Regions from separate parts of the Neobacillus sp. BF23-41 genome, predicted to be linked through region 3. Evidence: riboswitches for the same ligand, from Rfam matches in the RefSeq annotation. Region 3 holds a riboswitch; each other region holds the start of a gene.
The links. A riboswitch is a leader RNA that binds a small molecule or an ion and turns the genes downstream of it on or off. The one in region 3 is predicted to bind glycine.

Region 1: it holds a riboswitch for glycine, as region 3 does, so the genes downstream of both, AB7942_RS13130 (amino acid permease) here and gcvT (glycine cleavage system aminomethyltransferase GcvT) in region 3, are expected to answer to the same signal.
Region 2: it holds a riboswitch for glycine, as region 3 does, so the genes downstream of both, AB7942_RS20180 (amino acid permease) here and gcvT (glycine cleavage system aminomethyltransferase GcvT) in region 3, are expected to answer to the same signal.

Annotation. Positions count from the first base shown of each region.
Region 1 is NZ_JBGBPR010000007.1:96,435-101,227, forward strand. Features, by position in the region: gene AB7942_RS13130 (amino acid permease) at 188-1,594, opposite strand; glycine riboswitch at 1,942-2,041, opposite strand; gene AB7942_RS13135 (NADH-quinone oxidoreductase subunit I) at 2,248-2,628, opposite strand; gene AB7942_RS13140 (hypothetical protein) at 2,642-2,950, opposite strand; gene AB7942_RS13145 (ArdC-like ssDNA-binding domain-containing protein) at 2,974-3,378, opposite strand; gene iadA (beta-aspartyl-peptidase) at 4,235-4,793, opposite strand, start outside.
Region 2 is NZ_JBGBPR010000014.1:97,459-102,251, reverse strand. Features, by position in the region: gene AB7942_RS20190 (DUF2935 domain-containing protein) at 1-309, shown strand, start outside; gene AB7942_RS20185 (hypothetical protein) at 486-746, shown strand; glycine riboswitch at 1,017-1,097, shown strand; gene AB7942_RS20180 (amino acid permease) at 1,263-2,627, shown strand; gene AB7942_RS20175 (MFS transporter) at 2,862-4,079, shown strand; gene AB7942_RS20170 (hypothetical protein) at 4,310-4,681, shown strand.
Region 3 is NZ_JBGBPR010000003.1:208,403-213,195, forward strand. Features, by position in the region: gene gcvPB (aminomethyl-transferring glycine dehydrogenase subunit GcvPB) at 1-1,389, opposite strand, end outside; gene gcvPA (aminomethyl-transferring glycine dehydrogenase subunit GcvPA) at 1,382-2,728, opposite strand; gene gcvT (glycine cleavage system aminomethyltransferase GcvT) at 2,747-3,853, opposite strand; glycine riboswitch at 3,940-4,019, opposite strand; glycine riboswitch at 4,023-4,110, opposite strand; gene AB7942_RS06860 (DEAD/DEAH box helicase) at 4,288-4,793, shown strand, end outside.

The DNA of each region.
Region 1 (4,793 bases), on a different contig from region 3:
AGATTTGTTCCAAGGGTCTTTTTGGAACTTGCTCCTTCGGTGGCGTGTAAACTTGCACTCTCCCACAACCATCTTCCGCATATTCATTTTTATTATTTTCAGAATAATAGTTAATGGAATCTAAGTCAAGCTTTTTTGAAAGCGGAAACAATAATTATTAATAAATGTTATTTTTTTGGGTTGCCGCTTAATTTTCTGCTACTTTTTGTTGATTCTCCTGATCCGCATAATTCTCCTGATCCGCATAATCCGCCTTCTTTATCAACATCTTATAAATCGCAATCAGCATGATAAACCAGACAGGTGTTACAAACAAAGCAACACGAGTGTCTTCCGCAAGTGCTAGTACGACAAGGACGAACGCTAGGAAGACAAGGATTAAGTAATTGGAAAATGGATAAAGCGGCAATTTAAATTTGTTCACTTTCGCTAGATCTGGTCTGGTTTTGCGGTATTTCAAATGGCTGACGACAGTAATACCCCAAATAAAGATGAAACATACTGTAGAAATACTTGTAATCAGCGTAAATACTCCTTCTGGCATTACATAGTTCAACACAACGGCAATTAAAATAACAACAGTGGAGAAGAACAATGCATTGGAAGGTACTTGACGAGAAGTAAGTTTTGCAAATGGTACTGGTGCATTTTTATCTCTGGCAAGTGAGTATACCATCCGGCTTGTACTGAAAATGGCGCTGTTACATGCCGAGGCTGCAGAGGTTAGAACGACAAAATTGACGATACCAGCAGCTGCAGCGATACCAACCGCCACGAATACTTGAACGAATGGGCTTTTCGCTGGATTGATGGCGTTCCACGGATAAATACTCATAATGACAATAAGGGCGCCAATGTAGAAAATTAATACCCGAATAGGAATATTATTGATGGCCTTTGGGATAACTTTTTCCGGGTCTTCTGTTTCACCTGCAGTAAGTCCTACAAGTTCAATGCCAACAAACGCAAACACGACCATCTGGAATGAGAGGATAAAGCCATTTATGCCATTTGGGAACATGCCGCCGTGGCTCCATAGATTTGTGAAACTGGATGCGCCTGAATTTGTGGAAAAGCCTTTAATAATCATGAAAATTCCGATAACAATTAATGCAAGAATCGCAATAACTTTAATTAATGCGAACCAGAATTCCATTTCGCCAAAAAGCTTTACAGTTGCAAGGTTCATGATTAGCAAAACGACTAATGCAATTAATCCTGGCATCCACTGTGGTACATTTGGAAACCAAAACTGAGTATAGAGACCAACTGCTGTTAAATCGGCCATTGCAATTGAAATCCAGCAAAACCAGTAGGTCCAGCCTGTAATAAATGCTGCCATATTACCTAAATAGTCTCTTACAAAGTCAACAAAAGAATGGTATTTCAAATTAGATAAAAGCAGTTCACCAAGGGCGCGCATGATTAAAAAGCAAATGACCCCTGTAATCAAGTAAGCAAATAAAATCGATGGTCCTGCTAAATGAATTGATTTTCCTGCTCCAAGAAATAATCCTGTTCCGATAGCACCCCCAATAGCGATAAGTTGAACGTGCCTGTTTTTTAAACCTCTTGACAATGTTTGTTCCTGCATATGAATTCCCTCTCTCTACTTTTCAAGGATGTTTGCAGTTTTTTTGATGGCTTTAAATAATATGTAATATCAATAATTGCAAATTGATCCCAATGAAAGTTTAATATTTATTTAGTCAATTCGGCATAAATAAGCGCTTACATTTTTCTAAGAAATAAATATTCAACAGGTCAATCATGATGCGCCTCTCCAATTATTCGTTTTGACTTTAACTCCTCCTTTTTTTGTTTATTACTATTTTTCTCCACACAAAAAAGGACAGAGAAAAATAGGCGTTCCCCATTTTCCTCTGTCCTTTTACCTGAGAGTATAACTCCTTTGGTGGCACATGGCGCTCTCCAGAGACGCGTCCTATTGTAGTCCTTTTACCTGAGAGATTGAGCCCAATTTTTGGGACTTGCTCCTTCGGTGCTAAACAATGTGTTTAGTCTCTCCCACAATACTCATCCGCAATTATGAATATAATTAAATCCTAATCTATCGAATGAATGATGTCAAATGAATTTTCTGAATTTAATTATTATTATAATTTTTTAGAAATACAGAGGGCATTGTTAACAGAAACTTTTCCATTACTTTTTAACAGTGAATGGTGCCTGTTGATTGAGCCATTATTTATCACCATATTGGATGGTCCTGGCAATGTCTTCCCTTCAGTTCCGCTTTACTGCAAGCACGATTGTTTTGGAAAGCAACTTGTTATTCGGTTCATCTTGTAGGAGTATATTTTGGAAAAAGCATATATCTTCACATTGATGACAATCGACACATTTATATGGTTGAAGTGGGATGGTTATGGAGCCATCCTTTTCCTCCTTCGATAATGCATTCGTCGGACAAAGGGTTGTACAGGCTCCGCAAAAATTACAATCTGGTAAAATAGTCGGAAGCCGATAATCTTTCCGTTTTTTTAACCATTCACTTTTCTGTATTTCCTCTAAAATTAGTTTTCGTTTATTCATATATGGAAAAGCTGATTCATTGATCACCCTTTCCACAATACTATTGGATACTGCAGTCATTTCTTTTTTCACTTTAAAAAGGGGATCATCCTGCAGCTTTTCCCAGTACGATTGAACTTCTGAACCGCCTAAACACTTCCAGAATTGCAAGCTTATTCGTTGCTTTGATTTCACTAAATAATGACGTAAAGAATGCTCGCCGTTTAAGATCATACTGAGGTTGTTGTTTAGATTTTTGAATCCTCGCAGTGATCAAAAACTTATTCCCTGACATTGCTTCTCCTGCACCCAACTCTTTCCTCCATACCTCTTCCCCCTGTGATACTTCACAATGGTGGCAACTCTCATCAGGGTGATAGACAAAAAGATTATCACACACCCTGCTTATCGCCACCCATACCTCCCTTGGAATCATGCCTAAGCAAGGAATGGAGACCGAAGAAATCTCTGAATGGGCATTAGACATCCTCTTACAGTGCAGGTACACTGTTTAGTAATCTCCCAAACTCGATAATAAAAGGGTTTAGCAAAGGTCTTTTTTCCCCCTGTTTCTTCGTCTTCTTTCTCTTTCCAAAGCCAGTAGACAATGATATGAGAATTTTTCAGTTCCTCTTTTTTAATTCGTTCACCCGCTTCTAAAATCTGTTTTTTGGAAGCATATTCCCCTGGCTCCACTAGGAAAATGTTGATTCCCCGGTATGGTTTTTGTGTTTTCCAATTGATCGCATTTGAATTGGTCCATGGCTGGCGCCACGGTACAACGCCCTTTTCTAATTTTCCGATGATTTTTTCTGTAATGATTTCATACACGCTTTTTGTCATCTTGTTTTTCCTCCTTTGATTTGCTATTGATTTTAGATTTTTGATGTTTGGTCTAATGATTTTCTTTTCCATTTTGATTTGCGATGCGAGTAAGTTCCCCAAAGGGGGATGATTTTCCCCTTTTGCAAGTAGAACGAAAAACACGCATAGGCAATGGGTCAAGGGTGCTCTTCGCACAAAAAGTTTTTTGCTGTTGTGATAACGCCTTTAAGCAAAAAAGTTTTTTGCCCCTTGACCGATTGACTAGCCTTCTTAGCTTCTAGCCGGAAAGGTTCGGGTGTCCTGCCGGCTGGAAGCTTAGAAGGCTTGCGTTGTTTTACGATTCGGAAGGCAAAAGGGAAAAATAAACAAGAAAAGCAGCCGTTTCGGCTGCTCTCCTTTTGTCATTTATTCTCTTGATCTTTTAATCTTTTGATTTTCCGGTTTTCCGATTTTCGGCTCGTTCGGTATGGCGGTGTAAGCCGTAAATGGAACAGGAACCAACGGAATGTAGGCGTAAGCCGTACAGACCGTGGTTATCGGTCCATTTAATGCCGAAGCGACACGTACGGACTGACAGAAAGGGTTTTATCCTTTCTGTTCAGTCCGTAGTGCTGCTGCCCAAAGTCGTTCTGTATGCTTCTAACCTTAAGATTATATTTTCCATTGCTATCATATTTAAATACCATAATACGCATTAATAGGAAGCTCGCTTTCTCCTAAAAGTCTTTTTTATTCGTATATTACATTGAATGGTTTTCATCATGGACAAAACAGGCTCCTTCCTCTTTGAAGATATATATGATGAACTTTGAATCCCACTAGAAATTCAAGAGGCTAGTTTTTAGTATCATTATCTTTGCACCGGAACCTTCCTTTATTCAAATGTTCCCTTCATTATTGGAACTTTGTTTTCTACCATAAGCTTACCTTTTGCAATGACACTGTGAATGTCCAACGTTTCTTTTTCCAACAATACTATATCAGCATCCTTCCCGGTTTGGATGCTGCCTTTACTTGAAAGCTTTAGCACATGTGCAGGATTCGTGGTGATGACCTCCAATGCCGTTTCCAGCGGGATGTCATCCTCTAAAACAGAATCGCGCACTTCGTGATATAGAGATGATACTTTTCCGACTTGAAGGCCTACGCACTCCCCATTGCTGTCAAAGCAGGGAAGGCTGGCCTGCCCGTCTGAAGAGAAGGTGATGCGTCCAATTGGAACCCCTTCTTTAAGCATCATACTTAATGCCTTGCTACACTTCACTTCGCCTTCTTCCAAAAACTGAGGAATGGTACTTGTGGTAAAGTCTACGTATCCTCCTCGTTTCGCATAATCAATACCTGCCCTGAATAATTCTTCATTTCGGTTGATATGTGTAGGATGGAGCTGCCGAATCGGAATGTTGGTTTTTTCTGCAATTTCATGCAGTAAT
Region 2 (4,793 bases), on a different contig from region 3:
TTTAGGAAGAATTTTGAAGACTTTTACCTTAAAGCAGTCGAACTAGCAGGATATTTAAGAACTAATTTAACTTCGTTTCCTGCTTTGGAAAGAATGAATTTAGAAAGCCAATTGGAAATAAAGTTATTTCAAAATTTTCTACATGAAATAGAAGAACTCAGACTAAGTAAGCAAGCATTAGGAACATTCGCCCCCCTAATGGCGGATCATATGTACCGTGAAGAATGTTATTATCTTATGAAATTAGCAGAATCGGCAAATCTTGACTCACCGAATTGTAATCCTGCAAAACCTCGACGTATGGAGTGAGTTCACAAAACTGCCAAAAATAATAACTAATAAAAGGTGAGGGGGAGTTTAAGCAAACACCCCTTTTTGCTGTTATGGAGATATCTGGATCATATAAAAAAACTTCCTTATTTTCCAAGAACATTGGACAGGGTTATTTCCATATTCTATTGTATCAATACTTGAGGGTGTTCATTATGAGTATCAAAAGGGAAATACAAACACAACCACAACCAATGATCGGTCAAGCATGGACTGGTAGACATGTGATCTTGCTTCACTGTACAAATAATAATCAATTTATTAATCTTTATAAAAGTTTCCATGCTCCGATTGAGCCTCCACGTCACAATTGTGCGGAAACTTTGTCGCAATTACTAAGTATCGGCTATCGTATAATCGCGGTTACTCCCATCTCAGCAAATCATATTCAATATTTTTTGGTACTAGGAGATTAAAGATGCAGAATCAAGGATTACGATAAAAATGAACCCAATCCTTTGCAGTGGGTTCATTTTTTGTTACTCCATTAATCTAGATTTTCCGAAATTAATTATTGACAAAGTAATTGAATACTACTAAAATTAGAAATTATTTAACAATAATTTAGTTTGTGAGATAAGATGTTTTAATGCATAACTTTTTTAGCGGGGGATTTTGAACCATTTGTTCTTCTACATAAATTAAATACTAAGCAAGCTATGATTGCTATGGATCAAACTATAGCAGGAGCAGCTTCTGGAGAGACCGCAGGAAATCTGCGGCGCCGAAGGGTTCACAATCTCAGGCAAAAGGACAGAAGAGTACGAGTTTTATTTGTTATTCTAACAAAAGAGTAATGGATATTATTTGTTATTCTTATGACCGATGAGATTGGAGAAATTCCAATCTCTTTTTTTACGGAGTTTAACTCATTGTTCATAATTTCACATAATGGACAAAGGAAATTATTACTAAATGAGGGGGCAAATGAAGTGGCACAACAAGAATTAAAAAGAGATTTAAAAAATCGGCACGTACAACTGATTGCGATTGGAGGTACGATTGGTACAGGTTTATTCCTAGGTTCAGGGAAAGCCATTCAGTTAGCAGGTCCATCTATCATTTTTGCCTACTTAATTGTGGGTATCGCATGTTTTTTTGTAATGAGGGCATTAGGAGAACTTCTTTTATCAAATAAGGGCTATCAATCATTTACGGACTTCGCTGAGGATTATATTGGACCGTGGGCTGGTTATGTAACTGGATGGACGTATTGGTTTTGTTGGATTATGACAGCAATGGCTGATATTATTGCTGTTGGTGTATATGTACAATATTGGTTCGATATCCCACAATGGGTACCTGCTATAGTCTGTTTAATTCTATTATTGGGACTAAATTTATTAACAGTAAAGCTATTTGGAGAATTAGAGTTTTGGTTTGCTTTAATTAAAGTGATCACCATTCTTGCTTTAATCATCATAGGGGTCATTTTGTTAATTATTGGATTTCAAACAGATTCAGGAACGGTTACAGTAAAAAATCTATGGAGCCATGGTGGTCTTTTCCCAAATGGAATGTCAGGTTTCTTACTTTCTTTTCAAATGGTTGTCTTTGCATTTGTAGGTGTTGAATTAGTAGGTGTATCAGCAGCCGAAACATCGAATCCACAAAAAAATATCCCATCTGCAATAAATAAAATACCTTTAAGAATACTGTTTTTCTATGTGGGAGCCCTTATTATCCTTTTATGCATCAATCCATGGACGCAACTGAATGCAGCAAACAGTCCTTTTGTAAAAACGTTTAGTTTAGTTGGTATTCCGATTGCTGCAGGAATTATTAATTTTGTCGTCTTAACATCTGCTGCGTCTGCCTGTAACAGTGGATTGTTTTCAACGAGCCGCATATTATTTAATTTAAGTAATCATCAACAGGGACCCGCGAATTTTGCTAAATTAAATAAAAATCATGTACCGAGTAACGCATTATTTATATCTGCACTTGTTCTATCCGTCGGAGCTCTTTTAAGTAAGCTGATTCCAGAACAAGCCTTTGGTATCGTGACAACGATTAGTGCGATTTGTTTTATTTGGGTTTGGAGCATTATCTTAATTTGTCATCTGCGATATAAGAAATCACGCCCAGATTTACATGAAAAGTCGATTTTTAAAGCACCATTTACCCCATTTATTAATTATCTTGTTCTCACGTTATTTGCATTTATTCTCATTATTATGCTATTTGCAGAATCAACTCGTGTCGCTTTATTAATGACACCATTATGGTTCATTCTTTTATTCATAGTGTATTCATTTAAAAGGACAAAGGGAAAAAATATTAGAATATCTGCGTAAAGTAGAATTCTTGCAATATAATAAAAATATTGTCACATGAAATGTATCGTGTTACTATTAGATGAAATTAAATTCCTTTAATTTGGTCCAGAGAGGCCAAAAAGGCAAAAGTAAACTTCATCATACTAATTATGTATATGAATGCCCTTTTGTCCTTTGGATGAAAGGGCATTTTATTTTTGCCCATAATCTTTTAATCAAAGTCCTGTGAGGCTTGAAAGGAGAACGACAAAAATGGATTATCGTAAAAAAACAGTAGTTGCATCAGTAGCAGGTTTAACATTAGAGGGCATGGATATCATGTTTATCTCCTTTGCGATGTCGATGATTATTGCAGAGTTTCATATTGACATGGTTGCTGGAGGTCTTATTTCTTCGATTACCAATTTAGGTATGCTCGCTGGAGGAATCATTTTCGGTATCTTAGCAGATAAATTTGGGAGAGTTAAAATATTTACCTATACGATTCTACTATTTGCTATCGGAACGGCATTAACTGGTTTAGCCGTAAATATTGAACAAGTATACATCTTTAGGTTTATTGCCGGCTTAGGCGCAGGTGGGGAATACGGAATTGGTATGGCGCTTGTGGCTGAAGCATGGCCAAAGAATAAACAAGGACGCGCTTCTTCTTATGTTAGCATCGGTGCACAATACGGTGTGATTCTGGCTGCACTTCTTAGTGCCATGATCCTGCCTGCTTGGGGATGGAGAGGATTGTTTTTCATCGGATTGGTTCCGGTTATATTCGCCTTTATCGTCCGAAAAAAATTAGACGAATCACCCGTGTGGCTGGCATCACAAAAGAAAAAACAACTTGTGCCAAAGCAAGGGAATTTAAAGCAATTGTTTGCTACTCCAAGAACTTCAGTTACGACGATTGCTTTAGCTATCATGGCAACGGTCCAAATTGCAGGTTATAATGGCTTGATGATTTGGCTGCCATCCATGCTTCAACAATCCCAGGGATTATCAGTTTCAAACTCGGCTCTTTGGACGATTAGTACAGCTGCGGGAATGATTGCAGGTATGTTAACTTTTGGACAGTTTATGGATCGACTTGGAATGAAGCGGTCATTCGGAATCTTCTTATTCGCTTCCGCAATCGCAGTCTTTTTATTCTCCTTTGCGTCAGGAAGTGCGGGTCTTTTAATCGGCGGTGCGATTGTAGGATTCTTCTCGAATGGAATGTTTGCTGGTTACGGTGCATTAATAAGCAATTATTATCCAGTAGAAATTCGCAGCACAGCAACCAATACTATCTTTAACTTCGGTAGAGCATTAGGGGGATTATCTCCTATTTTAGTAGGATATATCCTGCAGCATGCTAATGTGACGATCGCAATGGGATATCTTGCTGTACTCTACTGTATCTCCTTTATAGCAATGGTTAGTTTGAAAAAAAGAAAAGATAATCAAGATCAAAACATTACTTTATCTAAAGCAGTGTGAATTGACTCTTAAAGCTTCTTCATAAAATAATAAAATCTAAACTAAATTGAGGCTGCAAATCAAATTGGATTTGTGCCTCTTTTTTATGAAGATGTTTCACTTTTTCCTGATTCTTTCATTAATAAGGAATTTTTTCGAGACATTTGGTTTTGTTGGTGTCATTATTCCCTCCCAAGACATACACTCTTTTTAAAGATGGGTTGGAAATTAGACATTGAGGAGAGGACAAATTGAACTTCGAGATGCAAAAAGCGAATATGTTGGCTGAAAATATCAATGGTTTTATAAAATATGTTCAGAAAAGCCATGAAAATAAAAACAGTTTTAGGTTTAATCCGGATAAATTGTTTCAAATAAAACTCCTGATTGAGGAGTTTAAGTTTCAAATACTAGCAGATGAGCTTTTAAGAATCAATAAGTTTTCCTGGGATGAAAAGTACACGTATTATTTAGTTGATCAATTTATAGAAGGAATCGAGATTATTGATGAATACATCCATAATAACTACAATGATTTATTTCTCTTAACGGCTAGAGTTTACACATTAAAGGATCTCAGTCAATCATTTAGCAGGCAGGGAAAACCGTATCATTGGTCCTAAGGCCTCCTTTTTTTAACTAAGGCATTGGTATTAATAATGCCAATGCCAATTATTGGAGGCGATTTTCGATATGACCAATCCTTTTTCACGTTAATCTACTGTTTTATATATA
Region 3 (4,793 bases):
ATGTGGTGCTTCTTGAACGATTTCTGGATTTTCTTCCACTTCTTTAGCGATTTGGATCATAATATCGATGAACGAATCCAGTGTCTCTTTTGATTCGGTCTCAGTTGGTTCGATCATAATACACTCTTCCACATTTAATGGGAAGTAAATGGTTGGTGGGTGGTAACCAAAATCAAGCAGACGTTTCGCAATATCCAATGTACGAACGCCTAATTTTTTCTGACGTCTTCCACTGAGTACAAATTCATGCTTACAATGTCTATCAAATGGTAGATCATAATATTCAGCAAGCCTTCTCATCATGTAGTTCGCATTTAATACAGCGTACTCTGTTACCGCTTTTAAGCCATCTGGTCCCATCGAGCGAATGTATGTGTAAGCACGAACATTGATCCCGAAGTTTCCGTAATATGGCTTCACACGGCCAATTGATTGCGGGCGGTCATAATCAAGGACATATTCTTCGCCTTGCTTTGTGATAATCGGCTTTGGTAAGAACGGGATAAGGTCTGCCTTCACCCCGACAGGACCGGAACCAGGACCACCGCCTCCATGTGGGCCAGTGAATGTTTTATGAAGATTTAAGTGAACAACATCAAATCCCATATCCCCAGGTCTTGCTTTTGAAAGAACGGCGTTTAAGTTTGCTCCATCATAATAAAGCTTACCACCTGCTTCATGGACAATTTCAGCCAATTCAAGAATGTTTTCTTCAAATAGTCCAAGCGTATTCGGGTTGGTTAACATTAATGCAGCAGTATCTTCCCCAACAACCCTTCTTAAATCTTCAAGGTCGACAAGACCATGTTCATTTGATTTAACGGTAATTGTTTCTAGACCAGCAATCGTAGCAGAAGCTGGGTTCGTACCATGAGCAGAATCAGGGACGATTACTTTTGTACGGTTCATATCACCGTTAGCCTCATGATAAGCACGGATCATCATTAATCCAGTCCATTCCCCATGAGCCCCTGCGGCAGGTTGCAAGGTCACTTCGTCCATACCTGTTATTTCGATTAAATGCTCCTGCAAATCGTATAAAAGTTCAAGAGCACCTTGAACAGAGCTTTCATCTTGTAGCGGATGGACATGTGCAAATCCGTTAAAACGCGCTACATTTTCGTTGATTTTCGGATTATATTTCATCGTACACGAGCCTAGTGGATAGAATCCTGAATCGACGCCATGATTTCTCCTCGAAAGGGCAGTGTAGTGGCGCATAATATCAAGCTCCGAAACTTCAGGAAGTTCAGGCTCTTCTGTACGAAGGTAACCATCAGGAAGGAGACCGCTGAGATCTAGTTCCGGTACATCCATTTCCGGCAGGCTGTAGCCGATGCGGCCTGGTGTGCTAAGTTCAAAAATGAGTGCCTGGTCTTGATTATGCATGGAAATCCCCCAATTCTTTCACTAGAGTATCAATTTCTTCCTTCGATCTTTGTTCTGTTACAGCAATCAGCATATGGTTAGCCAGTTCTGAATAATCACGCCCTAAATCATAGCCCCCAATTATTCCTTTTTGTAAAAGGTTTTGGTTGATCTCTTTTACAGGCTTAGTTAATTTCACAACGAATTCATTGAAGGAATGGCCATCATAAACAACTTCAAAGCCGGCTTCCTTGAAAGCATTTTTCGCATAATGAGCTTTTTGCAAGTTGGCCGCAGCCATTTCCCTGACACCTTTTTTACCAAGAGCGGTCATCGCTACAGATGCAGCGAGTGCATTTAATGCCTGATTGGAACAAATATTTGATGTCGCTTTATCACGACGGATATGCTGTTCACGCGCTTGTAGTGTTAAGACAAAACCACGGCGCCCTTGGTCATCCGTTGTCTGTCCAACAAGACGGCCTGGAACTTTCCGCATTAACTTAGTAGTGACTGCAAAATATCCGCAGTGCGGTCCGCCAAAGGCAGTTGGGATCCCAAACGGCTGCGCATCACCAATAACGATGTCAGCACCAAATTTACCTGGAGGTGTTAATACCCCAAGGGACAGTGGGTTACTTGAAACAACAAACATGGACTTATTTGCATGAATGATTTCCTCAAGCTCTTTTAACGGCTCGACTCGCCCAAAGAAGTTTGGATATTGGACGATAACGGCTGCAACATCTTCATTAACGAGTCCTTTTAATGCGTCAAGATCTGTTACACCATCTTTGACTGGCACTTCAATCACATTGAGGTACTGACCCTTTGCATAAGTTTTTAGAACATCACGTGATTCTGGATGTACAGCACTGGATACGACTATCGTTTTTCGTTTGGTATGGCCTGCACTAAGCATTGCTGCTTCAGCAAGAGCAGTTCCGCCATCATACATCGATGAGTTGGCAACATCCATTCCAGTTAACTCACAAATCATGGTTTGGAATTCAAAGATAGCTTGAAGTTCACCTTGTGAAATTTCTGGTTGATAAGGTGTATAAGCTGTATAAAATTCTGATCTAGAAATAACATGGTCGACAATTACAGGCATGTAATGGTCATAAACACCTGCACCTATAAAAGATACGTTTCTTTTCAGGTCAGCGTTCCGACTAGCCATCTTAAAAAGCTCTTTCATTAAGTCTGTTTCAGACTTTGCCGCTTTTATATTGTACTCACCCTTAAATCTTACTTTCTCAGGGATATCGCTAAACAGTTCATCAATAGAGGAAACACCAATTGCCTCAAGCATAGTCTTCTTATCTTGTTCAGTCATAGGTAAATAGCGATGTTTCATAAACCTAACTCCCTTCTGTTATTTCTTTTCTTTTTTATAAAAAGGTGTTGGAACTACAGTAGCTTTTAAACGTTTGCCGCGAATTTCAACTTCAACTTCGGATTCAAGACCCGCAAATTCTGCATTGATCAGGGCAAGACCAATATTCCTCTTTAAGGTGGGTGATTGCGTTCCAGTTGTAACCTCACCAATTAACTGATCACCTTTATATACAGGGTAGCCATGACGTGGAATCCCACGATCAATCATTTCGATTCCAACCAATTTTCTTGTTAAGCCCTTTTCTTTTTGTTGGATTAACGCTTGTTTCCCGATAAAGTCATCTTCTTTGTTTAATTTCACAGCGAAGCCAATTCCAGCTTCAAGTGGTGAAATTTCTGGAGATAGTTCTTGACCATAAAGCGCTAAAACTGCTTCAAAGCGAAGTGTGTCGCGTGACCCTAATCCACATGGGATTACTCCATCTTCTTTACCTGCAGTTAAAATGTCTCTCCAAAGGTCCACAACATCTTTTGCATCGCAATACACTTCAAAGCCATCTTCACCAGTATAACCAGTTCTTGATACAAGTGCCTTTTTCCCATTTAGGATTACATCTTGTTGGAATTTGAAAAAGCCAATTTGGCTTAAATCATTATCTCCCGCAAGCTTTTGCAATACTTTTTCCGCAAGTGGTCCCTGAATAGCCAGCTGTGCTGTTTTTTCCGATAAGTTTTCTAAAGAGACATCACCAGTTAAATGGTCTTCAAGCCATTTGTAATCTTTTTCAATATTTGATGCGTTTACTACTAAAAGGTAATGATTGTCTTCAATCTTATATACAAGCAGGTCATCAACAGTACCGCCATTTTCATAACACATGGCGGTGTACTGGGCACCTCCATTTTTTACTTTTGAAATGTCATTAGTCATCATTTTTTGTAAAAATGCTAAGCTATTAGTGCCTTTTACTTCTACTTCACCCATATGGGAAACATCAAATAATCCTGCACATGAGCGAACAGCTTCATGCTCTTCTTTAATGCTAGAGAATTGGACCGGCAGTGCCCAACCTCCAAAATCAATGGTTTTTCCTCCCCATTCTTTATACACATCAAAAAGTGGAGTTCGTTTTAATTCAGACATTCTTAATCCTCCTTCAATCTTTGGCGCAAATTATTCAATGGATAATATAAAAAAGGACAGAAACCTCCTATGAAACGTAAGAAGGTCTCTGTCCTTGCACCTGAAAGTTTACCTAAAAAGGCTTTCCCCTTTGGTGGCTGCTTAAAGCTAGCAGCGCTCTCCAGAGCTGCGTCCTACAAGAGTTCTTTTGCCTGAGAGATTCACATTTCTGCTTGCTCCTTCGGCGCTACATAAGTAGTCTCTCCCCTTGTTATCATTCGCATTATAATATTATCCAAATTGGTCATACTAATTATACTTATAAAATAAATTACCTTATTAAAATATTTAAAACATTCAAAGCTATTATTATCCTACCATTAAAATAATACATTGAGCAATAACTTTATTAGAAAAGCATATAGCTGGAAATTGAATAAAAAGGAGCTGGAACCATGTCGATCGAAATTGAATTTGATTCCTCCTGGAAGGATGATTTTTTACATAGAATTGAAAACGATGGTCCATGGGGGAATTGGGAACTTTTTAAACTAGCAATTGGAGTTGAAAAACAGCTCGTCATTCCAGATTTCACAGGTTTATTGGCACCAAGTCATTTACCCAATCTAACCCCACTTCCTCACCAGCTTGAAACAGCTAAACAAGTAATTGAAAACATGAATGGGAAAGCCATCCTTGCCGATGAAGTAGGACTCGGAAAAACGATTGAGGCCGGGCTGATTCTAAAAGAATATATGATTCGCGGATTGGTGAAAAAGGTATTAATTCTTGTCCCTGCATCGTTAGTTACTCAATGGTCGATGGAGTTGAATAGCAAATTTTTCATTCCAGCCATTTCACAAAGGAAGAGCTATGTGTGGGAACAGTGCGATGTTGTCGTTTCGTCAATTGATACAGCTAAACGAAATCCCCATCGAGACATAATTTTTAAACAGGACTA